DNA from 3 places in the Pseudomonas berkeleyensis genome. Region 3 is predicted to be linked to each of the others. Evidence: riboswitches for the same ligand, from Rfam matches in the RefSeq annotation. Region 3 holds a riboswitch; each other region holds the start of a gene.
What was found. A riboswitch is a leader RNA that binds a small molecule or an ion and turns the genes downstream of it on or off. The one in region 3 is predicted to bind cobalamin.
Positions count from the first base shown of each region.

Region 1: another riboswitch for cobalamin. It lies ahead of HS968_RS21845 (TonB-dependent receptor plug domain-containing protein); the one in region 3 lies ahead of cobG (precorrin-3B synthase).
Region 2: another riboswitch for cobalamin. It lies ahead of HS968_RS21210 (energy-coupling factor ABC transporter permease); the one in region 3 lies ahead of cobG (precorrin-3B synthase).

Region 1 covers NZ_CP059139.1:4,713,950-4,723,770, reverse strand. The annotation lists gene HS968_RS21875 (phosphatidylglycerophosphatase A family protein) at 1-101, shown strand, start outside; gene HS968_RS21870 (substrate-binding periplasmic protein) at 111-845, shown strand; gene HS968_RS21865 (TIGR02281 family clan AA aspartic protease) at 864-1,508, shown strand; gene ribA (GTP cyclohydrolase II) at 1,620-2,240, shown strand; gene HS968_RS21855 (MFS transporter) at 2,237-2,650, shown strand; gene HS968_RS21850 (cobalamin-binding protein) at 2,650-3,444, shown strand; gene HS968_RS21845 (TonB-dependent receptor plug domain-containing protein) at 3,528-5,396, opposite strand; cobalamin riboswitch at 5,482-5,687, opposite strand; gene dxs (1-deoxy-D-xylulose-5-phosphate synthase) at 5,760-7,655, opposite strand; gene HS968_RS21835 (alpha/beta fold hydrolase) at 7,738-8,688, opposite strand; gene HS968_RS21830 (acetyl-CoA carboxylase family protein) at 8,699-9,821, opposite strand, start outside.
Region 2 covers NZ_CP059139.1:4,579,383-4,589,203, reverse strand. The annotation lists gene cysN (sulfate adenylyltransferase subunit CysN) at 1-1,886, shown strand, start outside; gene lipA (lipoyl synthase) at 1,984-3,036, opposite strand; gene HS968_RS21235 (lytic murein transglycosylase) at 3,192-4,448, opposite strand; partial or broken gene arfA (alternative ribosome rescue factor ArfA) at 4,529-4,675, opposite strand; gene HS968_RS21225 (TetR/AcrR family transcriptional regulator) at 4,918-5,559, shown strand; gene HS968_RS21220 (acyl-CoA dehydrogenase family protein) at 5,556-7,205, shown strand; gene HS968_RS21215 (PaaI family thioesterase) at 7,219-7,650, shown strand; cobalamin riboswitch at 7,703-7,905, shown strand; gene HS968_RS21210 (energy-coupling factor ABC transporter permease) at 7,958-8,638, shown strand; gene HS968_RS21205 (hypothetical protein) at 8,648-9,367, opposite strand; gene amn (AMP nucleosidase) at 9,435-9,821, shown strand, end outside.
Region 3 covers NZ_CP059139.1:5,566,782-5,576,602, reverse strand. The annotation lists gene HS968_RS25905 (LysR family transcriptional regulator) at 1-46, opposite strand, end outside; gene HS968_RS25900 (aspartate aminotransferase family protein) at 154-1,455, shown strand; gene HS968_RS25895 (LysE family translocator) at 1,479-2,075, opposite strand; gene HS968_RS25890 (AraC family transcriptional regulator) at 2,153-2,992, opposite strand; gene HS968_RS25885 (TylF/MycF/NovP-related O-methyltransferase) at 3,070-3,843, opposite strand; gene cobJ (precorrin-3B C(17)-methyltransferase) at 3,960-5,618, opposite strand; gene HS968_RS25875 (precorrin-2 C(20)-methyltransferase) at 5,753-6,496, opposite strand; gene HS968_RS25870 (precorrin-8X methylmutase) at 6,493-7,119, opposite strand; gene cobG (precorrin-3B synthase) at 7,112-8,425, opposite strand; cobalamin riboswitch at 8,521-8,715, opposite strand; gene cbiE (precorrin-6y C5,15-methyltransferase (decarboxylating) subunit CbiE) at 8,772-9,821, shown strand, end outside.

The sequences.
Region 1 (9,821 bases), 850 kb from region 3:
GCATCATGCTCGATGACATCCTTGCTGGGGTCTTTGCCTGGCTGGCCATGCAGGGTGTGGTCTGGGGGTGGGCCAGATATGGAGCTGGGCTGGGGTTCTAAGGAGCAGGCATGCGGATGATACGTTGGTGCCTCGCCGTGTTCTGGATGTGGAGCGCATTCGCGGGCGCACAGATTCAGGGGCAGCTGCCGGGCGAGATACGCCTGGCCAGCGAGGTCTGGGAGGGCTACACCGAGGCCGATGGTACAGGCCTGGGGTGGGACGTCATGCGCAAGGTGTTCGAGCCGGCGGGCGTCAGCCTGAGTATCCACAGCGTGCCCTATACGCGTGCGGTCGGCCTGGTTCAACGTGATGAGGCCGATGCCTGGGTGGGCTCCTACCGCGACGAGGTCGAGGGCAACGTGCTCTACCCGACGCACCCCTACGATATGGATCAGATTGTCGCGCTTAGCCTCAAGGACAAGCCGGTGCCGACATTGGACAGCCTGAGCCAGTATCGGCTGGTCTGGGTGCGTGGCTACGGCTACGAGGAATATCTGCCGAATGTGCGCGACTACCGGGAAGTGCAGCGACGCAGCGGTATTCTCGGCATGCTCGACCTGGGCCATGCGGATTTCTATATCGATGCCCGCCCCGAGGTCGACTACGTGCTGAGCCTGGCCGACAAGCCGCAGCAGTATCGATCCACGGAGCTGATGCAGTTGCCGCTGTATCTCGGTTTCGCCGATACGCCGCGTGGTCGTGCACTGGCCGAGCTCTATGATCGACGCATGGCGGCGTTGATCGTCAGTGGCGAGCTGCGGCCGGTCTTCGCCCGCTGGCACCAACCTTACCCCTTCGATTGAGCCGGGAGACTGCCTTTCATGCTGCTTCGTCACTGTCTTGCCGGCCTGTTGCTGTTGTCTGCGTGCTTGGCCTGGGCCGCTTCGCAGGTACAGGTGGTCGGCCTTTTTCCCGGTGCGGCGGTGATCAACGTCGATGGTCAGCGCAAGCTGGTGCGCGTCGGCGATAGCGGCCCGGGTGGCGTGCAGGTGGTCAGCGTCGACAAGCAGGGGGCGGTACTGCGCGTCGACGGTGTCGAGCGCGTCTATCCGCTCAGCCGCGAATACAGTGCCGGTTTCGCCGAGCCGCAGAGGAAGCGTTTGAGTATCGCCAAGGGTATTGGCGGTCACTATTGGGTGGCCGGTTCGGTCAATGGCCAGACCGTGCAGTTCCTGGTCGACACTGGTGCCACGTCGGTGGCGCTCAACGATGCTCATGCCAAGCGCCTGGGGATCGATTACCGAGTCAGTGGCAGACCGTTGCAGGTCAACACCGCCAACGGTGTTGCCCGCGGCTGGCGGGTGATGCTTGACCGGGTCAAGATCGGCGACCTCGAGGTGCTCGGTGTCGAAGCTGTGGTGCTCGAAGGTGGCGCGCCGCACGAGGCGCTGCTCGGAATGAGCTTCCTGAGCCGGGTGGGTTGGCGCGAGGAGCAGGGGATGTTGGTGCTCGAATCCAAGCTCTGAAACTGCCATTGACCGTTTCGATACTGATGATCGGCAATTCTGACTGACTTGCCTGCGGGGGCTGCTGATACAATGCCGGCCCTGTTTCGTACTCATTGCTAGGAGTATCCGGTGTCCGTCGTGTTCGTCGCCGCCTCCCAACTGCCCACGCCCTTCGGTGTGTTTACCATGCACGGTTTCCTCGATGAGGCCACTGGCAAGGAACATGTCGCCCTGACCTTCGGCAACGTCGCCGACGGTGCTCCGGTGCTGGGGCGTCTGCATTCCGAATGCCTGACCGGCGACGCCCTGTTCAGCCTGCGCTGCGACTGCGGCGCGCAATTGCAGGCGGCGTTGCAGGCCATCGCCAACGAAGGCCGTGGCGTGCTGCTGTACCTGCGCCAGGAAGGCCGTGGCATCGGCTTGCTGAACAAGATCCGCGCCTATGAGCTGCAGGACGGTGGTGCCGATACCGTGGAAGCCAACGAGCGCCTGGGGTTCGGTGCCGACCAGCGTGACTACGCCATCTGCCTGCCGATGCTCGAACACCTGGGTATCCACAGCCTCAAGCTGATGACCAACAACCCGCGCAAGGTCAAAGCCCTCGGTGATATGGGCATCACCGTGGATCATCGTGTGCCACTGCAGATCGCGCATAACCCCTACAACAAGCGTTATCTCGCCACCAAGGCCGGTAAGCTCGGTCACATGCTGGGCAACCAGCATCAGGGCGAGGCCGAGGAACGCCTGTGACCCGCGGTCAGGTGAAACGCCGGCTGGCGCTGCTCTGGTGGCGTCACCTGGCTGTGGCCCTGGCGCCGCTGCTGGTCTTCAACCTGCTATTCGGCGGTGGCGGCCACACGGTCATGAGCATGCCGATGTTCATTGCCGGCCTGGCCTCGATGTTCGTCAGCCTGCCGCTGTTCTCCGCCTACAAACACGCCCTGATCGCCACCCAGCAAGCTCTCGACAGTGACGAGGAACCCGCCGCCTGGCTGGAGCTGGATCGCGTGCGCCTGCGTGCATTGCTCGGTGCGGCGCTACCGGCCTGGATCGCTGCCTTGGCGGTGCTGGCCGGCCTCGAAGCGATTCCCCTGGTATTGCTGGCGCTGTCGTCCATCGTGTTGCACAGCCTCTACCGCATTCCCCGCCAGTTGGGTTGATGCGCGCGCTGCTCTTCGCGCTTTGCCTGCTGGCGTTGCCGCTGTCAGCAGCGGAGCGGGTAATCAGCCTGGCGCCTTCGCTCAGCGAAATCATGCTCGACCTGGATGCCGCCGACCTGCTGGTCGGCGTGCTCGAAGGGGATGAGCGTCCCGCCAAGCTGGCGCACCTGCCTACGGTCGGCCGCTATGGTCAGCTGGAGTTCGAACGCCTGCTGCAGTTGGCGCCAGATCTGATCCTGATCGCCCCGGGCAGCGTGCCGCCGGCGCAGCAGGCGCAGTTGCAGCGTTTCGGTATTCCCTTGTTGATCGTCGAACCGCGTCGTCTCGATCAGCTTGGCGATGCGTTCGTCAGCATTGCCGGACGTATCGGCCGTGCGGAGCAGGGCGAGCGGCTGGCAAGCGAGTTTCGTACCGAGCTGGACGCGCTGCGCCAGCGCTACCGGCGTGAGCAGCCCCTGACGGTGTTCTACCAGATCTGGCACCAGCCGCTGTACACCATCGGTGGCGAGCAACTGATCGGTGATGCCTTGCAGGTGTGCGGGGCGCGTAACCTGTTCGCTGATTTGCCACAGCCGGCACCGCAGGTCAGCGTCGAGGCCGTGCTGGCACGTGACCCGGACGTGATTCTCGGCGGCAGCAATGCCGAGCTGAGCGCCTGGCAAGCCTGGCCGCAGCTACATGCAGTACGTATGGGCCAGGTTTGGGCTGTGCCGGACAAGGGCCTGGAGCGGCCCAGTCGGCAGATGCTGGGAGCCATCGAGCAGTTGTGTGAGCGGATGGCTGGGGCGCGGTAGTGTGTCCAGACTGTGCGCGCGGCGTACCCTGCAGGACGGCGTACTGCTTTGCGAGTACGCCCTACGAGCTGATCGACATGACTTTAGAACTCCGGTGTCCAGGTGACGCTAAGCAGGCCGGAGCGGCCTTCTTCGCGGTAGTCGTGGTACTCGGCAGGAAAGCCAACGCCGTACTGGGCACGGCTGTAGTCCTTGTCCAGCAGGTTGTCGATCTTCGCTGAGACCAGAATCTCTGTCGTGGCCTGCCAACTGCCGCGCAAGCCCAGCAGCCCGTAGCCAGCCAGTTCCCGTTGGTTGCCGACATCGTCATAGCTGCTGCTGACGGTTTGCCAGGTCGTGCCAACAGTGAAGGCGCCGAAGGCGCGGTCGAGATCCACGCTGAGGGTACGGCGCGCACGGCGATTCAGGGTATGACCGCTGTCGGCGTCGCGTGGGTCGATCAGGCTCAGACCCAGTGCGGCCTGCCAGTCGCCCAGGCGTTGTTCCAGGCTTGCTTCGAAGCCGTTTACCCGTGCGCTATCGAGGTTCTGCATGACCCAGTTGCCGTCGGCGACGATGGCATTGCGGATCTTGCTGCGATAGAGCGAGGCTTCCAGGAGGGTGCTGTCAGTCAGTTGACTGCGCCATTGCAGCTCGTAGCTTTTCGACTCTTCCGGTTTGAGATCGGGGTTGGCGCCCCAGCCCATGGGGGCGTAGATATCCTGGAAGCTGGGCGCGCGGAATGCTTCGGCGTAGGACAGGATGAGGTCGTTGTTCGGGTTCAGGTGCCAGGTCAATGCGGCGTTGTAGGTGCTATTACCGCCAAACTGTTGGTTCTTGTCATGCCGAGCGCCCAGCTCGGTGGAGACGTTCTCGCCACGGTAGTGGTGCTGGAGGAACAGTCCGCGATTCCAGCGTGAAGCCCGGGTGTAGGCGTTGTTGCTGTGCAGGGTGTCTTCGAGCCAGTCGACACCGAGCAGTAGCTGGTTGTGTTCGCCCAGGGACAGGGTGTTCAGCCAGGATGCCGAGTCGCGGTAGGTGTAGTTGTGGCGGGTGTTGTCGGTATCGTCGGCGCGGGTCTTGTAACGGTTCTCGCTGTGGCCGAGTTCCAGACGACTTTTCCATTGTTCGGCCAGGCGCGCATCAGCGTAGAACGACTGGCTGCTGATACGGAAGTCACTGTAGGGGTGCAGACCAAAGAGTGGCTCGTTGTCGAACTCGACCTCGCCGCTTTGCTCCAGCAGGCTCAGACCGAGCTGCAGATCGTCGTTGAGGTCGTGGGCGAGGTTCAGGCTCAGGCCGTTCTTGCGGTAGGCATCGTGATCGTTGTCGTAGGTCGAGGCGTGGGTGCTGCGGTCGATACCGTGGGTATCCGAGGAGCTGCTACTGAGATTGAAACGGGTACTTTCGTTGGCTAGGGCCAGGCTGGCCGCACGTTCCCAGGTACCACGGCTGCCGTAGCCCAGACTAAGACTGGCCTGGCGTTGTCCAGCACTGGCGCGGCGGGTGAAAATTTGTACGACACCGCCGATGGCGTCGGCGCCGTAGAGGGTTGCCCGCGAGCCGCGCAGGACTTCCACCCGTTCGATCTGGTGGATGCTGAGGTGTTCGAGGAAATGGCTGCCGCTGGACGCATCGGAAATCCGTTGACCGTCGACTAGTACGACGTTCTGTGCTGTCTTGGTGCCGCGGATGAACAGGCTGGAGAGGCTGCCACGGCCGCCGGAACTGGTGACCTGTACGCCGGGTACACGGTTCAGTAGGTCGATGACGCTGGAGGGTTGCAGGCGTTCGATGTCTTCGCGGGTGAACACGCTGGTAGCGACACTGCTTTTGCTGCGCAGCTGTACTTCGCGGTTGGCGCTGATGACCGTGTCGGACAGTTTCAGTGCCTGATCGAGCGAAGGGACGGTTTCAGCGAGTGCGGCGCAGGGCGCCAGAGTAATGGCCAGGGCTAGACGGGATAGTTTCATTCTCTTTCCTCAAAGGTCGGCAGACGTTCGAGGAGGGCAGGAGCAAGCGCGCAGGGCGGCGCTTGACCGTGCTGCCCTCCGCAACACCAGTCGCACCGCCTTGGCCGGTCTCCGGGCTCTCGACCCACGTCCGCCTTCCCAGGTTGCCCCAGTGGCCGTTTGGACGTGGCGCAAGCTCAGCGCTTGCAGTCGATTACCGTTGCGGGGGCAGCGCCGGGATTGCTCATGACGAGCGCACCGACTTCCCGTTTCACGCCGCTTGCGCAGCGCACCCAGGCGGAACATGAAGTGGGCGAACCTTAGTGCGCGCAGCTATGAATGACAAGCAAGCCTGGCTCATCCGGCGATGAGCCAGGCTCATGCTCAGGCCTGCAGCAGGCTCAGGCGTTGACGCACCGCGCGTTCGATGCCGGCTTCGTCGAGACCGCACTCGGCAAGCATCTGGCTCGGTTTGGCGTGCTCGACGTAGTAGTCCGGTAGACCCAGGTGCAGCATCGGCACCTGGCGGTTCTCGGCGGCGAAGAATTCGCTGACCGCGCTGCCGGCACCGCCCATCACCGCGTTTTCCTCGATGGTCACCAGCAGTTCGTGGTTGCCGGCCAGCTCGCGCAGCAGTGCTTCGTCCAGCGGTTTGACGAAGCGCATGTCGACCACCGTGGCGTCCAGCGTTTCGCCTACGCGCAGGGCTTCGGCCAGTTGCACGCCGAAGGCCAGCAGGGCGACGCCATTGCCCTGGCGGCGTACCACGGCCTTGCCGATCTCCAGCGGTTCGAGGCCTGCATCGAGCGGCGCATTGGGGCCGCTGCCGCGCGGGTAGCGCACCGCTGCCGGGCCGTCGAACAGGTGGCCGGTAGTGAGCATGCGGCGCATCTCGTTCTCGTCGCTCGGCGTCATCACCAGCATGCCGGGGATGCAGCGCAGGTAGGAGAGGTCGAAGCTGCCGGCGTGGGTCGGGCCGTCTTCGCCAACCAGGCCGGCGCGGTCGATGGCGAACAGCACGTCGAGGTGCTGCACGGCGACGTCGTGGATCAGCTGGTCATAGGCGCGCTGGAGGAAGGTTGAGTAGATCGCCACCACCGGCTTGGCACCTTCGCAGGCCATGCCGGCGGCGAGGGTGACGGCATGCTGCTCGGCAATCGCCACGTCGAAGTAACGCTCGGGGAAGCGCTCGCTGAACGCCACCAGATCCGAGCCTTCCTTCATTGCCGGAGTGATACCGACCAGGCGCGCGTCCTGCTCGGCCATGTCGCACAGCCACTGGCCGAACACGTTGGAGTATTTCGGGCCGGAAGGCTTCTTCGGTGCCGCGACTGGCGTGACCGGTTCCAGCTTGGTGATGGCGTGGTAGCCGATGGGGTCGACCTCGGCGGGTGCGAAGCCCTTGCCCTTCTTGGTCACCACATGCAGGAACTGCGGGCCGTCGAGGTCGCGCATGTTGCGCAGGGTGGCGAGCAGGGTGGGCAGGTCGTGGCCGTCGATGGGGCCGACGTAGTTCCAGCCCAGCTCCTCGAACAGGGTGCCGGGTACCAGCATGCCCTTGGCGTGTTCCTCGACCTTGCGTGCGATTTCCCAGGCGCCAGGCAGGCGCGAGAGGATCTTCTTGCTGCCCTCGCGCATGCTGGCGTAGGTGCGGCTGGAGATGATCTTGGCCAGGTAGTTGGACAGCCCGCCGACATTCTTGGAGATCGACATGTCGTTGTCGTTGAGGATCACCAGCATATTGGCGCCGACGTCGGTGGCGTGGTTCAGCGCCTCGAAGGCCATGCCGGCGGTCAGTGCGCCGTCGCCGATCACCGCCACGCTCTTGCGCTTCTCGCCCTTCAGGCGGGCGGCGATGGCCATGCCAAGGGCCGCGCTGATGCTGGTGCTGGAGTGGCCGACGCCGAAGGTGTCGTACTCGCTCTCGCTACGGCGCGGGAAGGCGGCCAGGCCGTCCTTCTGGCGCAGGCTGCCCATGCGCTCGCGACGACCGGTGAGAATCTTGTGCGGGTAGGCCTGGTGGCCGACGTCCCACACCAGGCGGTCATCGGGGGTGTCGAAGACGTAGTGCAGGGCGATGGTCAGCTCGATCACGCCGAGGCCGGCACCGAAGTGCCCGCCGCTCTGGCCAACGCTGTAGAGCAGGTATTGGCGCAGTTCGTCAGCGAGGGTTTCCAGGTCCGCTTCGGCCAGGCGGCGCAGTTCGTCCGGCGTGTTGGCGCTGTCGAGCAGCGGCGTCAACGGGCGCTCGCGGGGGATCTCGTGGAAAGTGGTCGGCATCAGGCGAATCGTTATAGGTGTAAAAGATGCGGCAGTTTACCTGATGCCAGGAAAACAGCCCAATCTGCTGACCACATCGGCGTTACCGGTAGTTGCGTGCGAGGAAATCCAGCAGCAGGGCGCTGACCCGTGCGCCGCATTCGGCCTGCAGCCAGTGGCCTGCTCCGGCCAGGTCGTGGCGTTCCAGGTGCGGCACCTTGTCGCCCATGCGTTTCAGCGTTGGCGCCTCGAAGCGGCCCACCGGGTCGTTCTCGCCGAGCAAGAACAGCGTTGGCTGCATCACCTGCAGCCCGGCCAGATGCTCGGTGCGCTGCCAGTTGCGTTCGAAGTTGCGGTACCAGTTCAGCGCGCCGCGAAAACCGTGGCGCTCGAAGGTGCGCAGGTAGTGGGCGAACATCGCCTCGCTGCACCAGGTCGGCAGTGGCAGGTCATCAGGCATGCCATCGAACAGCCGCGCACCAGCCGGTTTGTCCGCTGCCAACAGGGCATCTCCGAGGCCGCCAAGCAGCAGACGCAGGCTGCGGCCGATATCTTCGTCCAGCTCGGCTTCGGCCAGCCCCGGTTGCTGGAAATACAGGATGTAGTGGAAGCGCCCGGCGTAGGCCTCGCGCATCATCTCGATGGCCGGGCGTTTGGGTCGGCCGCCGAAGGGCACCGACAGCGCGCCGAGCGCCTTAACCCGCTCGGGCTCCAGCAACGCCAGGTGCCAGGCCACCGGTGCGCCCCAGTCGTGGCCGACCACCGCCACCTTGTGCTGACCGAGCATGTCCATGGCGGCCTGGATATCGCCACAGAGGGTGAGCAGGTCATAGGCCGCCGGATCGGCCGGCGCGCTGCTGGCGCCATAGCCGCGCATCTCCGGGGCGAACACCCGGTAGCCGGCGGCGGCCAGCGCCTCGATCTGCGGGTGCCAGGCGTACCAGCATTCGGGAAAACCATGCAGCAGCCACACTGGCTTGCCGTGCTCGGCGCCGGCGCTGTACAGGCTGAGTTCGATGCCGTTGACGGCGAGCAGGCGGTGATCGATATGCATGGAGATGTCCTTACCAGGTGTCGATGAAGGGACGTTTCTTGCCGTCGCGCCGGGGCGGACGCGGCGCCGCATTGAGGCCGCGCAGCAGCCAGGCACGGCTGTCGGCGGGGTCGATCACGGCGTCGATCTCAAGATAGCTGGCCATGTTCAGCGCCTTGCCATTTTCGTAGGCCTTGGCCACCAGCTTGTCGAGCAGCGCCTGGCGTGCTGCCTCGTCCGGCTGTGCCGCCAGCTCCTTGGCGAAGCCCAGGCGCACCGCGCCCTCCAGCCCCATGGCGCCGAATTCGCCACTGGGCCAGGCGGCGGTGAACAGCGGCGAATGGAAGCTGCCGGCCGCCATGGCCTGGGCGCCGAGGCCGTAGCCCTTGCGCAGCACCAGGGTGAAGAACGGCACCGTGAGGCTGGCGGCAGTGACGAACAGGCGCGAGACGTGGCGCACCGTGGCCTGTTGCTCGGCTTGCGGGCCGACCATGAAGCCGGGGGTGTCGCACAGCGAGATGATGGGCAGGTCATGCGCCTCGCACAGTTGCAGGAAGCGTGCGGCCTTGTCGCCGGCCACGGCATCGATGGCGCCACCCAGGTGCGCGGGGTTGTTGGCGATCAGGCCGAACGGTTTGCCTTCGATGCGGATCAGCGCGGTGATCAGGCCGGGAGCGAACTGGCGGCGCAGTTCCAGCACGCTGCCGTTGTCGGCGAGTAGTTCGATCACCTGGCGGATGTCGTATACGCGCAGGCGGTTTTCCGGGATCACATGGCGCAGCTCGCGGGCATCGCTGCACTGCCAGTCGCTGAGCGGGCCCTGGAAATAACCCAGGTATTGCTTGGCCACGGCGACCGCTTCGGCCTCGTTTTCGACCAGCACGTCGATCACCCCGTTGGGGCCTTGCACACTGGTCGGGCCGACCTGCTCGGGGGTGAAACTGCCCAGGCCGCCACCTTCGATCATCGCCGGGCCAGCCATACCGATGCTCGCATTGCGGGTGGCGATGATCACGTCACAGCAGCCGAGCAGCGCGGCGTTGCCGGCGAAGCAGCGGCCGGAGACCACGCCCACCGTCGGCACCAGGCCGGAGAGCTTGGCCATGGCAACGAAGGTGTGGCAGTCCAGCCCGGCCACGCCGACGAAATCGGTA
Region 2 (9,821 bases), 990 kb from region 3:
AATCCGATTTGATCAGCGAGGACATCCTCGCGTACCTGGCCCAGCACGAACGTAAAGAGCTGCTGCGCTTTCTCACCTGCGGCAACGTCGACGACGGCAAGAGCACGCTGATCGGCCGTTTGCTGCACGACTCCAAGATGATCTACGAAGATCACCTGGAGGCTATCACCAAGGATTCCAAGAAGGTCGGCACCACCGGTGACGAAGTGGATCTAGCGCTGCTGGTCGACGGTCTGCAGGCCGAGCGCGAGCAAGGCATCACCATCGACGTGGCCTACCGCTACTTCTCCACCGCCAAACGCAAGTTCATCATCGCCGACACCCCCGGCCATGAGCAGTACACGCGCAACATGGCCACTGGTGCTTCGACCTGCGACCTGGCGATCATCCTCATCGATGCGCGTTACGGTGTGCAGACCCAGACTCGCCGACACAGCTTCATTGCCTCCTTGCTGGGCATCAAGCACATCGTCGTCGCCATCAACAAGATGGATCTGAAGAACTTCGATCAGGCCGTTTTCGAGCAGATCAAGGCTGAATACCTGGCGTTCGCCGAGAAGATCAACCTGCGTCCGACCACCCTAGAGTTCGTGCCGATGTCAGCGCTCAAGGGTGACAACGTGGTCAACAAGTCCGAGCGCTCGCCCTGGTACACCGGCCAGTCGCTGATGGAGATCCTCGAGACAGTCGAGGTTTCCGGTGATCGCAATTTCGATGACCTGCGCTTCCCGGTGCAGTACGTCAATCGGCCGAACCTCAACTTCCGTGGCTTCGCCGGCACTCTGGCCAGCGGTATCGTGCGCAAGGGCGATGAAGTCGTGGCACTGCCCTCGGGCAAGAGCAGTCGGGTCAAGTCCATCGTCACTTTCGAAGGCGAACTGGAGCAGGCCGGCCCGGGTCAGGCGGTCACCCTGACCCTTGAGGACGAGATCGATGTGTCGCGTGGCGACATGCTGGTTCATGCCGACAACCGTCCGCAGGTCACCGATGGTTTCGAAGCGATGCTGGTGTGGATGGGCGAAGAGCCGATGCTGCCGGGCAAGAAGTACGACATCAAGCGCGCTACCAGCTACGTGCCTGGTTCGATCCCCAGCATCGTTCACCGCGTGGATGTGAATACTCTGGAGCAGGGCGCCGCCAGTGAGCTGAAACTCAACGAGATCGGTCGGGTCAAGGTCGCGCTGGATGCATCGATCGCACTGGATGGCTATGAATACAACCGCACCACGGGTGCCTTCATCGTTATCGATCGCCTGACCAATGGCACCGTCGGTGCGGGCATGATCATCGCCGATCCGGTCACTCATGGCGGCGGTCAGCATGGTCGCCTGGCTCATGTGTCCACCGAGGAGCGCTCCCTGCGTTTTGGCCAGCAGCCGGCTACCGTGCTGTTCTCCGGCCTGTCCGGTGCGGGCAAGAGCACTCTGGCTTATGCCGTCGAGCGCAAGCTGTTCGACATGGGCCGCGCCGTGTACGTGCTCGATGGCCAGAACCTGCGCCACGACCTGAACAAAGGGCTGCCGCAGGATCGTGCCGGGCGTACCGAGAACTGGCGTCGTGCCGCCCATGTGGCGCGTCAGTTCAACGAAGCCGGCTTGCTGACTCTGGCCGCGTTCGTCGCTCCAGATGCCGAGGGACGCGAGCAGGCCAAGGCGTTGATCGGTAACGAGCGTCTGATCACTGTCTACGTGCAGGCTTCGCCGCAGATCTGCGCCGAGCGCGATCCGCAGGGTTTGTATGCCGCCGGTGGCGACAACATTCCTGGTGAAGGTTTCCCCTATGATGTGCCGCTGGACGCCGATCTGGTGATCGATACCCAGTCGCAGTCGGTCGAAGAGGGCGTGAAGGCGGTGCTGGATCTGCTGCGTCAGCGCGGCGCGATCTGAGTTACTGCAATGCCGTTCTCGCCAGCCAGGTCTGGTGATAACGGCGAACGAAAAAACGGGGCATATAGCCCCGTTTTTTTGTGCCTGACGGTGAGGGTCAGTTCAGATTCAGCGCCGGGATCAGGCTGCTGTTGATGTCCTGGCCAGGCACCGGTACCGGGGCTGCAAGGCCCAGGTTGTTCTTCTCGAACACGCGGTCAGCACGGTAGCTTGAGCGCACCAGCGGGCCCGCCGCGACCTCCATGAAACCCTTTTCCAGGCCGATGTCGCGCAAGCGGTTGAACTCTTCCGGGCTGACCCAGCGCTGCACCTTCAGGTGGTTACGCGTTGGTTGCAGGTATTGGCCGAGGGTGAGGATGTCCACACCGATGGCGCGCAGGTCATCCATGGTTTCCAGGATTTCCTCGTCTGTTTCACCCAGGCCCAGCATCAAGCTGGTCTTGGTCAGCACCTGCGGGCGGTGGCGCTTGGCGTGGGCCAGCACGTTCAGCGTCTTTTCGTAGCCGGCGCGTGGATCACGCACGACATGGGTCAGGCGCTTAACGGTTTCGACGTTCTGTGCGAAGACTTCGAGGCCAGAGTCCACCACGCGCTCGATAGCTTGATGATCGCCGTCGAAGTCGGGCGTCAGGGCCTCGACCACTACCTGCGGCGTGTTTTCCTTGATCGCTCGTACGCAGGCTGCATAGTGGCCCGCGCCGCCGTCCTCGAGGTCGTCGCGATCCACCGAGGTCAGCACGATATAGCGCAGCGCCATCAGCTCCACCGACTTGGCGGTGTTCTGCGGCTCTTCCAGATCCAGCCAGCCATTGGGGTTGCCGGTGTCCACGGCGCAGAAACGGCATGCACGGGTGCACACCGAACCCATCAGCATGATGGTGGCCGTGCCGTTGGACCAGCACTCGCCCATGTTCGGGCAATGCGATTCCTGGCACACGGTGCTCAGGCGATGTTCGCCGACGTTGCGTTTGACTGCTTCGAAGCGGCTGCCGCCAGGGGCTTTTACCCGCAGCCACTTGGGCTTGGGTTCGAAGACCTGGGGTTCGGCCGAGGCACGGCGCTTCTGGCCGTCCTTGATCGCAGTGATGCCCTGAGCAGTGCGAAATTTTTCGCCGCTGGCAACGGTTTTAGGCGAGGACGTGTCTGACATCGGAAATCTGGACTCCGGTAGAGGCTCCATTGGCGGGGGCTTGTGGCCGCCCGGCAGTCTATCACAGAAGGTGTATGCAGGCGCCGGGGCCGCTTGTCGACAAAGCTGGCCCCCAGGGTGCCGCGGTGCGCGCGGCGCAGCCTACGGCAGAGCGGTCAGCGGCCGCGCAGCTGCTGCAGCAGTTGTTGGGTGGGGTAGCCGTCCGCCGGCCAGTTCAGCTGCAATTGCAGGGCGCGAATGGCCTTGCGTGTGTTGGCGCCGATGATGCCGTCGGCAGGGCCGGGATCGAAACCATTCACGGTCAGCAGCTCCTGCAGCTCGATACGCTCGCTGCGGCCTAATTGGTGCTCGTCACGTGGCCAGCTTCCCTGAACTGTCGTTGGGCGCACCAGGTTGTCGGCGAGCAGACCGATGGCCAGGGCATAGGAGGTGGAGTTGTTGTACTTGAGGATGCTGCGGAAGTTGTCCAGCAAGAGGAATGCCGGGCCGCGGTGACCGGCAGGCAGCGACAGGTTGGCGCGAGCATTGGCGGCGGCACCGGTAGGCGACAGCGGACGCACGCCAAGCTCGGCCCATTCGGTCAGGGTGCGGCGTTGCTCCGGGTCGGCCAGAGAGTAGTCGAAGCCTGCCGGTAGACGTACTTCGAAACCCCAGGGTTGGCCGCGCTGCCAGCCCGAGGATTGCAGGTAATGAGCGGCAGAGGCCAGGGCATCGCTGGAGGAACTCCACAGGTCGCGCTTGCCATCGCCATCGAAATCGACGGCGTGCTGGTTGTAGGTGGTGGGCATGAACTGGGTCTGGCCCATGGCGCCGGCCCAGGAACCGATCATGCGATCGCTGGGGATGTCACCATGCTGCAGAATCTGCAGGGCGGCCAGCAGCTGGGTGCGCCAGAAGGCCTGACGACGGCCTTCGAAAGCCAGCGTGGACAGCGAACGGATCACACTGTGGCTGCCAATGTTGCTGCCGAAGTTGCTTTCCAGGCCCCAGATCGCCACCAGTATGCGGGCTTCTACCCCGTACTGTTGCTCGATGCGCTGTAGCACGCTGTTGTGCTGCGCCAGCAGAACACGCCCGCGGCCGATACGGCTGGAGGACACGGCGCCATCAAGGTATTCCCACACCGGTCGGGTGAATTCTGGTTGGCTACTGTCGGCCTTGAGTACGGCCGGGTCAGGGCTGATGCCGGCAAATGCTCGGTCGAACACGGCAGCATCGATGCCATTGGCCAGCGCTTCATTGCGCAATGCTTGCTGCCATTCGGAGAAGCTTGGCGCTGGAGCCGTGGGCGTCGTCTGCGTGACGGCGGGGCTGGGTGTCGCCGGCAGGCTTTCAGCGGGAGCCTGAGCGCAGGCTGCCAGCAGGAGGATAGGGAGCAGGGCCAGAGTGCGGCGAGGTAGCTGAGGTGGCATGTCTATCTCAAAGCGTTTAGCAGGTCGCTACCTTAGCATGCCCGTGCTGTAGACAGGGCTATCAGCGTGTTTACGTGGCCCATAAAGCAAGAAGCCTCCCAATTGTGGGAGGCTTCGCGGCGGTAACTGCCTTTGCCTTTCTGCGGTCGCTCCTGGCGGGAACGGAACAGTGGCTGGGCGACGATGGATTTGGCCTTGTTCGGCCGCTTTGCGGCTTTCTTGCTCATACGGTGATCCTCGGTTGAGCCTGCTCCCATGCAGGCGCGGGGACTATGCGCCGCTGTACAGAAAATGTCCAGATGCTAGGGAGACGCTTCAAAGCTTGAGCCCTGACAAATGACAGATACATCTGGCTTTGAGGCAATCGCACGCTCTCGGCGCTTCTTCGGCCGCAGTTTTGGCCGGATCGTCCCTTTAGTGATGGTCTGAATCCTGATTCACTAAATACGGGTGAATCAGGATTCAGACCATGGCCTACCGCATCACCGAAGCTCGACTCGACCGTGACCAGGCGCTGCGCGAGCGTATCCTTGCTTGCGCCTTGCAGCGCGTCAGCGCGGGTGGTTTCGCGGCGCTGACGATGCAGGCACTGGCCGAGGATGTCGGCATCGCTACTGGCAGCCTGTACCGCCACTTTCGCAGCAAGGGTGAACTGGCCGCCGAAGTCTTCGCCGCCGCCAGCCAGCGGGAGGTCGACGCTCTGGCCATGGCATTGCGCGGCTCTGGTAGTGCTGCCGAGCGTCTGCGTACTGGCCTGGAGCAGTTCGCCGCCCGCGCCTGGCATAGCCGCCGCCTGGCCTTCGCCTTGATCGCCGAACCGGTCGACCCGGAGGTCGATGAGCAGCGCCTGCTCTATCGCGAAGCCTATGCCGAGTTGTTCATCGAGCTTCTGGAAGAAGGTGTCCGCGCCGGCGAATTTCGGGTCGAGCAGATCGGCCTGGTTGCGGCCTGTCTGGTGGGGGCAATCGCTGAATCCCTCATCGGGCCGCTGTCGCCGCCCGCTCGTGCCGCTCGTGAAGCGGGCCAACCCACCTTGGAGCTGGCGCAGGTCAGCGCCAGCCTTGCCACTTTCTGCCTGCGCGCCGTCGGCGCCGAGGAGCCTTCGCGATGAAACCTAGCCTGCATGCCGAAACCCATGAGGTGTTCAACCAGGTGCCGAGCCTGGACGGCGCCAACCTCTATCGCCTCGATCTACCGTTGCAGGAATGGATTCGTCGCTACGACGGTGGTTGGGCGGACGAGCGCCTGAGCGCTTATGGCGCACTGGCCGGCGGTGCATTGATGCAGGCCGGCTTTCTCGCCAACGAGAACAAGCCGGTGTTCAAGAGCCATGACCGCTATGGCAACCGCATCGATCTGGTGGAGTTTCACCCGGCCTATCACGAGTTGATGCGCACGGCCGTCGAGCATGGTCTGCCGTCACTGCCCTGGACAGACCCACGCGCTGGCGCGCATGTCGCCCGTGCCGGCTTGACCTATATGCACAGCCAGGCCGAAGCAGCGAGCGGCTGCCCATTGACCATGACCTTCGCCGCCGTGCCGGCCATTCGCTTGCAGCCCAACGTCGCCGAGCAATGGCTGCCGAAGATCCTCGCGACCGAGTACGACCCGCGCAACTTGCCGATGGAACAGAAGGCTGGTGTCACCATTGGCATGGCCATGACCGAGAAGCAGGGCGGCACCGACGTGCGCGCCAACACCACCCGCGCTTATCCCATCGGTCTCGGCGGGCCGGGGCAGGGTTACGAGCTGGTCGGCCATAAATGGTTCTGCTCGGCGCCGATGTGCGATGCCTTCCTCACCCTGGCTTACACCGACAAGGGCTTGTCGTGCTTCCTGCTGCCGCGTCATCGCCCGGACGGCACGCGCAACCAGTTCTATATCCAGCGCCTGAAGAACAAGCTGGGCAACTGGGCCAACGCCTCCAGCGAGGTGGAATACCGTGGCGCCTTCGCCTGGATGCTCGGCGAGGAAGGGCGCGGCGTGCCGACCATCATCGAGATGGTGGCCATGACCCGCTTCGACTGCATGGTCGGCTCCAGTAGCCTGATGCGCCAGGCCCTGACCCAGGCCGCGCACCACTGCGCACACCGTCAGGTGGGCGGCAAGCGGCTCGCCGACCAGCCGCTGATGCAGAACGTACTCGCCGATCTGGCGCTGGAAAGCGAAGCCGCGCTGGCGCTGTGCATGCGCATGGGGCGTGCGCTCGACCAGCAGCATGACGAGCAGGAAGACAAGTTCGCCCGCCTGGTCACTGCCGTGGGCAAGTACTGGATCTGCAAACGCGCGCCGGAAATGATCTACGAGGCGAGCGAGTGCATGGGCGGCGCCGGTTACGTCGAGGAAACCATCCTGCCGCGTCTGTATCGCGAAGCGCCGGTCAACTCGATCTGGGAAGGTTCGGGTAACGTGCAGTGTTTGGACGTGCTACGCGCTTTGTCCAAGGAACCGGGCGTACTCGATGCGCTGTTCGCCGAGCTGGGCGATGGCCATGGCGATGCTCGTCTGAAGGCACATATTCAGCGTCTGAAAGCCGATTTTGCCGATACCGCCGATATCCAGTACCGCGCGCGCCAGCTCACCGAGGATATGGCCGTGGCGCTGCAGGCCAAGCTGCTGCTGGAGGCGGGCAACGCCACCGTCTCCGATGCCTTTATCGCCAGCCGCCTGGAGGGCCGTGGCCGGGTCTACGGCACCTTGCCGCGTGGTGTCGACGTCGAGGCACTGCTGGCACGCAGCACGCCTCACCTGGCCTGATCGGAGGTTCGCCATGCACGCCCATCCGCGTTATCGGGAGTTGGTCGAGCGAGGCTTCGCCGATGCCAACTTCATCAATGACCTGGGCATTCGCGCCACCGACTGCGGCCCGGGTTGGGTCGAGGCGGAGCTGGATATCCAGCTCCGCCACCTGCAGCAGAACGGTTTCATCCATGCTGGTGTGCAGACCACTCTGGCCGATCATGCTGCCGGTGCCGCCGCTGCGACGCTGGTGGCCGAGGGGCAGACGGTGCTGACCCTGGAGTTCAAGGTCAACCTGCTGCGTCCGGCGCGCAGTGCACGCCTGTTCTGCCGCGCCGAAGTACTCAAGGCCGGGCGCCAGGCCACGGTGGTCGAGGCCGAGGTGTTCGGCGAGGAGGGCGGCCAGAAGCGCCTGTACAGCAAGGCTTCGGTGACCATGGCGGTGGTGACGTTGCCGGCCTGAACGAGGGCTGAAAGCGGATTGTCTGGCACGCTGTTTTTTAGCAGGGCAGGCGAGTAATCTTGCGCTCGATGGTTCTGCGTGCACGCATGTGGCGCGGATGAAAAGGGAACAGGGTGCGGCGAATCTCGCCAATGCCCTGGCTGCCCCCGCAACTGTAAGCGGCGAACGATGCCCTCATGCCACTGACTCCGGTCGGGAAGGCGGGCGGAGTGCCAAGCCGTGAGCCAGGAGACCTGCCATCGACAACGGGCGTTTCGCCCAACCTTCATCCGAATCGTCGCGCGGTGGGCGCGAACAAGGAACTCGCATGCATATCGAACCCGGTGTCGTCGAAGGCGCCAAGATCCTCCTCAGCTACGCAACGGCCGTCACCGCTTTCGGTCTGACCGCCAAACTCGCCCTGGACAGCGTACGCAACAACGGCGGTGTCGCCGCCCTGGTGTTGCGCAGCCTGCTGACCACCGCCCTGGTGTTCTGCTTCTTCGAAGTCTTCCCGCATCACCCGGTGGGTGTTTCCGAGGTGCATCTGATCCTCGGTTCTACCCTGTTGTTGCTGTTCGGTGCCGGTGCAGCAGCCATCGGTCTGGCGGCTGGTTTGCTGCTGCAGGGGCTGCTATTCGCTCAGTTCGACCTGCCGCAGTACGGCATGAACGTCACCACGCTGCTTATCCCGTTGTGGGGCATCAGCCTGCTGGCCAAGCGCATCGTTGCGCCGGGTACCGCCTACGTCGATCTTTCCTACAAGCAGGCACTGGCGCTGTCGACTGCCTACCAGGGTGGCATCGTCGCTTGGGTCGCGTTCTGGGCCTTCTACGGTCACGGTTTCTCCAGCGAAAACCTGGCAGCCGTGGGCAGCTTCGGCCTGGCCTACATGAGCGTGATCCTGATCGAGCCGCTTATCGACCTGGGCGTGCTGGCCGGTGCCAAGGCGTTGTCGCGCTTCAGCCAGGGGCCGCTGTTCAACGTGCGCCTGCACCAGGCAGCCTGACCCAGTCGCTTAGCGGCGGCGCTGCCAGATCATCTTGCCGGTATTGCTCTCGGTGACCAGGTACTGGTCGCTGAAGCGGTAGTAGGCGGCGGGTTGATAATCGGCGGCGCCTGCCAGGCGCACCATCAGCATGCCGTCCTGGCTGCGCCAGTGGCCGCTGTACTGCACCTCGCCAGGGCTGTCGTAGCTCCAGTCGCTGCCGCCGCCGGCCGAGCGGCTCCACTGCGTGACGCTGCCATCGGCGTTCAACTGCAGGGTTATCACGGTGTTGAACGAGGCGAAATTGGCGCCGCCGCTATTGATGATCTTCTCGTGTACCCAAGTGCCGACCAGTGCCGAATCCTGAACGCCTGCTGCGGACGGCATTGCTGCTGCTTCGCGCTGGAATAGCGCCTGACGTTCCAGTACCTCGCCATTGCGTGGGTTGCGAGCTGCAATGCTGGTGTTGAGCATGGCGTTGGCATAGGTGGCGTTCATGTTGGCCAGCAGCAGGCCGGACTGTGGATCGCTGATCTCGGCGCGCAGCACCTGTCCATCGTAGTGGCCCTTCAGATTCAGGCGTAGGGTCTGATTCTCAACGTATTGCCCCTCAATCTGATTGCCCTGCTGGCGCAGAATCAGCACGGTCGGCTGGCCGTCTAGCGTGGCCTGGTAGTGACCGTCCAGCTCACCAGCCTGAACGCTGAAGCAGGAAACGACGGCCAGCAGCAGAAGGATTGGACGAAGCATGGTAATGACCTCCGACGAGTAGCTCCAAGTCTAGTCTCGGCCGTCGGGTGGTGAGTCCTGTCGCGCTATGTTTTCGTCACCGTATGCAGGCAAGATAGGCGCGTACGTTCAGTCAGGAAGATGCACAGTGAAAGCCTGCTCAGATGATTTCATCGTTGCCCTCACTCCCGAAGAGGCGGTCGATCGCCTCGCCGCGTTGCACCAGGAGGCCACTGGCGCCCTGGGCCACGCGCTCAAGCGCTACCTCAAGGAACGCATCCGTCCCGATGCCAGCGAGCACTGCCTGTTCCGCTACCCCGAATTGCGCCTGACCTACCTGTGCCAGGGCGAGGTGCCGACCACCGTGCGCGCCTACGCCAAGGTGCAGGTACCGGGCACCTACGCCATCACCGTGACCCAGCCGGCGGCCTTCCGTAAATACCTGCTGGAGCAGCTACGCCCGCTGATGAACGAC
Region 3 (9,821 bases):
TAGCGACGAAGGAACGCAGCAGATCGATGTCGAGGGACAGGCTCAAGTTATTCGTCTCGCTTCTATCTTGTATAAGAACTATTCGTTTCCATGAAATCAGGCCGGATGCCTAGACTGCAAGCACTGCCTTCATGTCCTTTTAGGAGAGTGCCCATGTCCCGCAACGATGATCCGGCCTTCTGGCGCAACGCACGCAATCACCTGATCCGCTACGGCGGCACCTTCGAGCCGATGATCATCGAGCGTGCTCAGGGTTGCTTCGTCTATGACGCTGATGATCGCGCCATCCTCGATTTCACCTCCGGACAGATGAGCGCCGTGCTCGGCCACAGCCACCCTGAAGTAGCGGCGGTTATCGCTGAATACGCCGGTCGGCTAGATCATCTGTTCAGCGGCATGCTGTCGCGTCCGGTGGTCGATCTGGCCAGCAAACTGGCGGAGGTCACCCCGGCCGGGCTGGATCGTGCGCTGCTGTTGAGCACCGGGGCGGAATCCAACGAGGCGGCGATCCGCATGGCCAAGCTGGTCACCGGCAAGTACGAGATCGTCGGCTTTGCCCAGTCCTGGCACGGCATGACCGGTGGCGCCGCGTCCGCCACTTACAGCGCCGGACGACGCGGCGTCGGGCCCGCAGCGGTGGGCTCCTTTGCTATCCCTGCGCCATTCCCCTACCGCCCGCGCTTCGAGCGTCATGGCGAGTATGACTACCTGGCCGAGCTGGATTACAACTTCGACTTGATCGACCGCCAGTCCAGCGGCAACCTGGCGGCCTTCATCGCCGAGCCGATTCTCAGTTCCGGCGGCATCATCGAACTACCGCCGGGCTATATGGCGGCGCTCAAGCGCAAGTGTGAGGAGCGCGGCATGCTGCTGATCCTCGACGAGGCACAGACCGGCGTCGGCCGCACCGGGCTGATGTTTGCCTGCGAGCGTGAAGGCGTTACGCCGGACATCCTCACCCTGTCCAAGACGCTGGGCGCTGGCCTGCCGTTGGCGGCAGTGCTGACCTCGGCGGCGATCGAGGAGCGTGCCCATGAGCTGGGCTACCTGTTCTACACCACCCACGTCTCCGATCCGCTGCCCGCTGCGGTGGGCCTGAAAGTGCTCGAGGTGGTCGAGCGTGACGGCCTGGTGGCGCGAGCCAACCTGATGGGTGAGCGTCTGCGCAACGGCCTGCTGCGTCTGCAGGAGCGCTTCGAATGTATCGGTGACGTACGTGGCCGTGGCCTGCTGCTGGGAATGGAAGTGGTCAAGGATCGGGTGACCAAGGAGCCGGCCGATGGCCTCGGTGCGAAGATTACCCGCGAATGCATGAACCTGGGCCTGAGCATGAACATCGTGCAGTTGCCGGGTATGGGTGGAGTGTTCCGCATCGCCCCGCCGCTAACGGTCAGTGAGGCGGAAATTGACCTCGGGCTCGGCTTGCTGGAGCAGGCAATCGAGCGTTCGATCTAGTGGGTTGTTGAACACTCGATCGCTCAGCGCAGTAGCAGCGGCAGCCACACCGAAGCCAGCAGCAACAACGCCATGGCCCGGTTGAACAGCAGCAGCCTGGCGGGCTGTCGCAACAGGTGTGCGCCGCCCACGCCGAGCAGCCCCCAGACCAGCAGGCATGGCGTGGACACCAGCAGGAACAGCGCGGCATAGGCCGTCACGGCGGCGAATGAGGCGTCGCCGCCAAGGAAGATCGCCGTGACCGAGACGGTCATCAGCCAGGTCTTGGGGTTGACCAGTTGCAGGCCGGCACCGTGGATGAAGCCCTGGCGCCGGTCGATGGGCTTGTCGTCGATACCGGCCGCATCGCGGCGCATCAGCTTGCAGGCCATCCAGCTGATCCAGGCGACGCCGGCCCAGGTCATCGCCGTTTGCAGCAGGGGGGTACGTAGCAGCAGTTCGCCCAGGCCGAGGCCGATCACCAGCAGCATGAGGCTGGCGCCGACGCAGGCACCAAGGGCGATGGCCAGCGCAACAGGCAGCCCGAAGCGTGCGGCGCTGCCGAGGATCAGCAGGTTGGTCGGGCCGGGGGTGATCGACGCCACCGAAGCGAACAGGATAAAGGGCAGCCACTGGTTCATGGCTGGGCCCGGCAGGTGGTGAAAGGCATTGGGCGTCGCTCCATATGGGTTATGGCGCGATTGTCCGGCTCGCTCGGTCAGTGGTCTTGAAGCTTTGTGCAGAGGTTGCGGTAGGCGCCCGGGGTGAGGCCGTTGGCGCGGCGGAACCAGCGGCCCAGGTGGCTCTGGTCGGCAAAACCCAGGTCGCTGGCGACATCCGCGGGTGACGTGCCGATGGCCAGCAGGCGCCGCGCGCGTACCAGACGCAGCTGGATCAGGTAGCCATGCGGGGCGATGCCGAAGGCTGCCTTGAAGGCACGGCTCAGCCGGAAGCGGTCGACGCCGCAGACCTGCGCCAGTTCGTCGAGGCCGATGTTTTCGTGAAAGTGAGCATGCAGGTAGTCGCGAGCACGCAGGGCCACACTGGCGATCTGTGGGTTGCCCGACAGGCGCTGGCGCCAGTGCAGACTGCGCGAGATGCGTTCCAGCAGTGTATCCAGCGCGGCGTCGCGCACCATGCGTGGTTCACCGTCGCGCAGCGCCTGCAGGGCGTTGGCGATACATGGCAGTAATCCGGGGTCGTCCGGCTGGGTGCGCGGCACGCCGGGTAGGCAGTCGGCGGGTGCCTGTTCGAACAGCGCTGGCAATGCCTTTTCCAGCCAGGCTGGCTCAAGGTAGAGCGTGGAGTAGGTGAAACCGCCCGGCGTCGGCGCGTGGCCGTCGTGAATATCGCCGGGCTCGAGGAAGAAGGTCTGCCCGGGGACGCTACTGAACAGCGCGCGGCGGCAATGGAACTGCTGCACACCCTGTTCGGTGAAGCCGATCAGGTAGCTGTCATGCCAATGCGGATCGTAGGCGTGGCCCTCGAAATGCGCACGGATCACCTCGATGCCGGTATCGGCATCCTGCTTGAGGTCGACCCATGATTGCGCGTTCATCGCCTGTTGCCTGTCACTGCTTGTGAACGCCTGAGCTTAGCGCGTTCGCCGAGCAGGGCTAGAAGGTTTGTGCTGGGCTAGTACAGCAACAGCATGCCGCCGGTCTGTCCGGCCAGGGCCAGCTTGGGTGGGTACTCGGCGATGAATTCTTCGACAGCGGTCGTGGCGCCTGGGAAATGACTGGCGGCATAGTCGTCGACCACGATGACGCCACCCTCGCTCATGCGCGGGCCGAAAAAGCGCAAGGAAGCCAGGATCGGGGCGTACAGGTCAACATCGATGTGCACGAGGGCGAAGCGGCGTGAAGCGAGATCCGCTGCCTGCTCGAAAACCTCGGGAATCCAGCCCTTGTGCAGCTCGACGAAGTCAAACGGGCTGAGGACATTGGCCACTGCCTCCTGATTGGATGAAAACAGGAGTTTTTGCTTGAGCGTTTCTTCCGGGCTGGTATCACCCAGTTGCGTGCGATCCTGCGCGGTCTTGTCGGAAAGGCCGCCCTCGAAACTGTCGAAGATCAGGAAACGGCCCGACCAGGCGCTGGTAGCCAGCGCGCTGGCGATCATGTGGCTGGAGTGCCCTCTCCAGCAGCCACACTCGGCAATATCGCCGGTGACCTGCCCGTTGGCTACGCGCTGCACTGCCTGCATCAGCGTATGAAAGCGCATCTGCTTGGCCAGGTCGTCGCTGGAGGCGGTGAGGCGCCGGGAGTGCTGGTAGGCCTCCAGGTAGGCATCGCCCGTGCGTGGGTAATTCCAATAGCGCTCGATATCGTCGAGATTGAGTTTGCTATCGATGCGGCCTGTGGCCTTGTTGAACAGAAAACGCAGCCGCGATAACCAATTGATCGCCATTCGCCTCTCCAAGGCATATCCATGTAGTGAGACCACGGACAAGTATCCAGGCCTCGAACCGGCGGTACGTTAATGGAGTGGCTGCAGCAGCACCAGCTCTATGATGTGATTTTGCCTTAGTCGGTAGTGAGTGCCGGATACCAGCGCGGCGTATACACCCACTCACCACCATCGGCGCGGGGGAAGCGGCGGGTCTGGCTGGAGCCGATGATCACCAGGGTGCGCATGTCGACCATCTCCGGTGTCAGCTCGCCGAGGGTGAGGCTGCGTAGCGCCTCGGCAGGGCGGCCGATATCGCGGCCGAGCACCACCAGGGTTTCCGGCGCGCGGTGTTGGTGCAGCAAGTCGAGCGCGCGGCCGAGTTGCCAGGGGCGGGATTTGGAGATCGGGTTATAGAAGGCCATGGCCAGGTCGGCCAGGGCAGCGTGCTCCAGGCGTTTCTCGATCACCGCCCAGGGCTTGAGGTTGTCCGATAGCGAGATCAGGCAGAAGTCATGACCCAGCGGCGCGCCGGCCTTGGCGGCGGTGGCCAGAGCGGCGGAGACGCCCGGCAGTACCTCCAGCTCGACGCCTTGCCAGGCCTCGCTCTGCGGGCTTTCCAGGGCCTCCATCACGGCGGCGGCCATGGCGAACACGCCGGGATCGCCGGAGGAGATCATCACCACCCGGCGGCCGCTGGCGGCCAGTTCGAAGGCGTGGGCGGCGCGCTGCAGCTCCTCGCGGTTGTCGCTGGGATGCAGGCATTGATCGGCGCGCAGCGGGCCGGCCATCTTCACATAGGTGTCGTAGCCGAGCAGGTCTTCGGCCTCGTCCAGGGCACGGCGTACGGCGGGGGTCATGTGCTCGGCGGCGCCAGGGCCGAGGCCGACCACGCTGAGACGGCCACGGCGTTGGCCAAGGCGTTCGATATCCAGCGGTTGTTCACTCAGCAGCAGGTGCAGGCCGTCGCCGGCATGGTGCTCGGGCGGCAGTTCGGAAGTGCTATGGATAAAGCGCAGTGGCAGCTTCAACTCGGCTGCGGCGGCGTGCAGCTCGGTGTTGGCCATCCAGCTTTTCTCCGCGAGCAGGCAGGCCAGCGCTTGTGGTGCCAGGTTGGTGGTGCTCAGTGCTTGCTGCAGTCGAGCCGGCAGGTCGGCGCTGGGGCGGTCGATCAGCACGGCGACGCTGCGCGGATGGATCAGCAGTTCATCGGGCTGCGCCGGGCGGGTCTCGGGGGTGATATGGATAATCCGGCTGGCGGCGTTATCCACAGGCAGTTGTGCCGCTTCCAGCCAGGGCGCCTGGCCTTCGATGCGTACCGTCTCGCCGCCGAGCAGGTCGCTGACGAAGCGCTTGCCCTGCTGCAGGTCGGCCAGGGCGTAGCCGGCCGGTGGCTCCAGCAGGCAGGTGCCGAAGCGCAGCTCGCCACTGGTGGTGATGGCCGGTGTGACGCCCAGGTGCGCGGCGATCTCGCGGGCTAGGCGGTTGACCCCGGCCAGGCCGCCAAGCAGCGGCACCACGGCGCTGCCGTCTTCGGCCAGGGCGAGCACCGGCGGTTCAGCGCCTTTTTCCGCCAGCAGCGCGGCGAGGCTGCGGATAACGATACCGGCGGCGCACAGCACCACCAGCGGCTGGTCAGCGCGGTAGAGGGCGCGCAGGTGCTCGCCGAACTCGTCGTAGTGGCGCTCGGCGCCATCAGCACGGCCTCGCAGACCATGGATCACGGCCTGTGGATAAAGTGCCTTGAGGCGTTGTGCAGTGGCCAGCGCGCTGGCGCCGAGGATGACGATGTTCATGCGGTAAATCCTGTAGCCCGGATGCAATCCGGGGAATGGGGTTCCCGGATTTCATCCGGGCTACGGCCTTGTGACGGGTAGGGCGGGTATAACCCGCCGGTTCGCTGTCGGCGGGTTGCACCCGCCCTACGGGATTAGCCCCGCCATTTCTGGCCGGGCACCAGAATCATCGAGAAATACGGCGAATCCATCGGCTCTACCTCGTCCAGCGGCACGATCTTCTGGCTGGCCATGGTGGCGCGTTCGACGTAGTGGGCGCGGTCGTCCAGACCGAGCTTGCGCAGCACGCGGCGCACCTTGTCGAAGTTGCGCCCGAGCTTCATCACCACCGCCGCTTCGGCATCGCGCAGGCGTTGTTCCAGTTCGTCTTCCGGCAGCACGCCGGAGAGCACGCTCAAGCTCTGGTTGCGATACACCAGCGGCGTGCCGAGCACCGAGGCGCAGCCGAGCATCGAGCACACGCCGGGCACCACCTCGACGTCGTAGCGTTCGGCCAGACGGTCGTGCAGGTACATGTAGGAGCCATAGAAGAACGGGTCGCCCTCGCAGATCACCGCCACGTCCTGCCCGGCATCGAGCAACTGGGCGATCTGCTGCGCGCAGGTGTCGTAGAAATCGGCGATCACATCTTCGTAGCTCAGCGGCGGGGCGAGTTTCTCGGTGGTCACCGGGTAGACCAGCGGCAGGCGCTGCTGGGCCGCGTCCAGGTGCTCTTCGATGATGCCGAAGGCGTTACCGCCGTGGCCGGCGTTGTGCTTGGCCTTGGCCACGAAGTAGGCCACCACTGGCGCCGACTTCAGCAGGCGCAGAGCCTTGAGGGTAAGCAGCTCGGGGTCGCCGGGGCCGACGCCCAGACCAAGCAGACGGCCAGCCATCATTCCACCTCCGAGGCGAGTGCGTTGACCGCGGCCACCGCCATGGCGCTGCCGCCACGGCGACCACGGACGATCACGTAGGGCACGCCGCGGCTGTCTGCGGCCAGGGCGTCCTTGGATTCTGCCGCGCCGATAAAACCCACCGGCATGCCGACGATCAATGCCGGTTTCGGCGCGCCGGCGTCGAGCATTTCCAGCAGGTAGAACAGGGCGGTGGGGGCATTGCCGATCACCACTACGCTGCCTTCCAGATGTTCACGCCAATGTTCCAGGGCCACCGCCGAGCGGGTGTTGCCGACTTCGCGGGCCAGCTCCGGTACGCCGGCGTCGTGCAGGGTGCAGATCACCGCGTTGTTCGCCGGCAGGCGCGGGCGGGTGATGCCTTCGGCGACCATGCGCGCATCGCAGAGGATCGGCGCGCCGGCCAGCAGGGCGGCGCGGCCAGCGGCGCCAGCACCGGGGGAGAAGCGCAGATCCTCGACCACGTCGACCATGCCGCAGGCGTGGATCACCCGCACGGCGAGTTTTTCCAGGTCGGCGGGTATGCCTTCGAGGTTGGCTTCGGCGCGGATGGTGGCGAAGGAGCGGCGGTAGATTTCCTGGCCGTCGCGGATGTAATCAAGCATCGGGGGTTCCTGCGGGGTGTTGGCGGGCGAACCAGGCGCCGGCCTCGTCGATGGTCATGGCCGGCACCAGCAGACGACCGAAACCGGGCGCCTCGGGTGTGCGTCGATAGAGCTGATAGTGGTCGGGAGTGCTGGCGAGCAGGGTATAGGGCTGCACGCGAGCGCTGGCGCAACTGCGTGGGCAGGCGCTGAGGTGCACTTGCGGGCGGGCGCCGCTTTCGCGCAGCAGGTCGGCCAGGTGCAGGGCGTGGTGCTTGCTGTCGGCCAGACCGCGGGCGCAGGCCGCCGAACCGGTGCAGGCGACCAGGCCGAGAAGCGGTTCGTCGGCATGGTTCAACAGGCCCAGTTCGCCCAGAGCGGCCAGCACTTCGTCGGCCTGTTCCTCCGCCACATTGCCCAGCAGCACGCCTTGCCAGGGGGTCAGGCGCAGCTCGCTGTCGCCATGTCGCTCGCTCAGATCGGCGAGGGCGAGGAGTTGCTCGGCATGCAGACGGCCCAGCTGGGCGCCAGCTGCGACCATGCACAGGCCTCTCTGTGCTTGTGGATAAATACCTGCCGGTGGGCGCATGAGCGTCGCGCTGGGCCGCCAATTGGCCGGTGCCGGTTGCAGAGGGAAATCCAGTCGAGCTTGCAGGTGTTGCAGCAGGTCGTCAGGGGCGATGTGTGCCAGCAACTGGCGCATGCGCGACTGTTCGGGTGTGGCCTGTTCGAGGAACAGCAACAGGAATTCGCGCACCACGTCGAGCGCCTGCGTTGCCTCAATGCGAGCCAGTGGTTCGTCACCGGGGCAGCCGGCCAGGCCCAGCAGCAGGTGCTGGTCGTCTTCGGCAGCCAGCCACAGGTCATGGGGATGTTCGCGCATGGCCAGGGCTTCGCCGCCGTCCAGTTGCAGGGCGAACTTGGGTGACAGGGCATGCAGCGCCGGGGTGTCCTGCAGCAGATCGAGCAATTGGTTGGCCAACGGACGCACGTTCATCCGTGCCTGCGGGTCGAGGCCGGCGGCGGGACTGAGCATCAGGTTGCGTACATCGTCGGCGGCGGCCACTCGCGGGCCGAGCTCGGCGTCGAGCAGGGCATCGATCAGCGGTGCTTCCTGGCCGGGCAGCACGCCACGGATCTGCAGGTTGCTGCGGTTGGTCAGCTCCAGCACGCCGCTGGCATGGCGCCGTGCCGCCTCGGCAAGTGCCCGCGCCTGGGTGCTGCGCAGCACGCCGCCGGGCAGCTTGACCCGGCAGATGCCACCGTCCAGCGCAGGCACGATGCGCAGCAGGCCGGGGCAGGCGGAAGGGCGGATGGAGGCGTTCAAACGGTCACCTGTGGATAACGACGCGGCGACCGAACCAGCGAAATTCCCCGTAGGGGATTTCATGGCATCGGTACACCCCGCCCGATGTTGGCACTCGCGACCAGCGTTCGTCGGCAGGTCTCCTGGCTGACAGGTCTTGGTCTGTTGCGGCCTTCCCGGAAATCCAGTGGCGTGGGTGCAGCAGACTCGCTGTTTACAGTTGCGGGGGCAGCCACGGTTTAGCCGTGTTCCCTCTTAGGCCCGTTGCAGAGTCGTATCGACTCAAGGGCACCGACGAAGGCTGTATTATGCCCGCTTTGCCCGGCGCCGCGACACGCGCCTTGTCGGCTACTTGTGAGGTAGGTGGATGAAACCCTGGTTGACCCTGGTCGGCATCGGCGAAGACGGCTATCCCGGTTTGGGCAAGGCCGCGCGCCGTGCCCTGCTGGCGGCCACCCGTATCGTTGGCGCGCCGCGCCAGCTGGCGCTGCTGCCGCCGTGCATCAGCGGCGAGCGGGAAACCTGGCCGAGCCCCTTCGACCTGCAACCGCTGCTGGCCCGGCGTGGCGAGGCAGTGTGCGTGCTGGCCAGCGGTGACCCGATGTTCTATGGCGTCGGCGCCAGCCTGGCGCGCCAGGTGCCGGCCGATGAGTTGCAGGTGTTGCCGGCACCGTCCTCGGTGTCGCTGGCAGCGGCGCGCCTGGGCTGGCCGCTGCAGGAGGTGGAGGTGCTGTCGTTGGTAGGCCGGTCGCTGGCCACGCTCAACGCCCGGCTGTATCCCGGCACGCGCCTGCTGGTATTGAGCGCCGATGGCGACACGCCTGCGCAGGTCGCCGAAGCCCTGCGTGCGCGTGGTTTCGGCGCCAGTCGGCTGACCTTGCTGGAGCATCTTGGCGGGGCGGATGAGCGCCGACTCGATGGTCAGGCCGCGAGCTGGGACCTGCCGCGTGGCGCCGATCTCAACCTGCTGGCTGTGGAATGTTTGGCCGACGCTGGGGCGCAATTGCTGCCACCGACCTGCGGCCTGCCGGACGACGCTTACCGCCACGACGGCCAACTGACCAAGCGTGATGTGCGCGCGGTCACCCTGGCGCGCCTGGCGCCGCTGCCCGGCGAGCTGCTATGGGACGTTGGCGCCGGCTGCGGTTCCATCGGCATCGAGTGGATGCGCGCGCACCCGGCCTGCGGAGCTATCGCCATCGAGGCCAACGAGGGGCGCCAGGAACACATTCGCCACAATCGTGATGCCCTCGGTGTACCCGGTCTACAACTGGTCGCCGGGCATGCACCCGAGGCCTTGGCCGGACTGCCGGCGCCGGATGCGATCTTCATTGGCGGTGGCGTTACCGTGCCTGGCGTGCTCGATGATTGCTGGGCCGCGCTCAAGCCGGGCGGGCGTCTGCTGGCCAATGCCGTG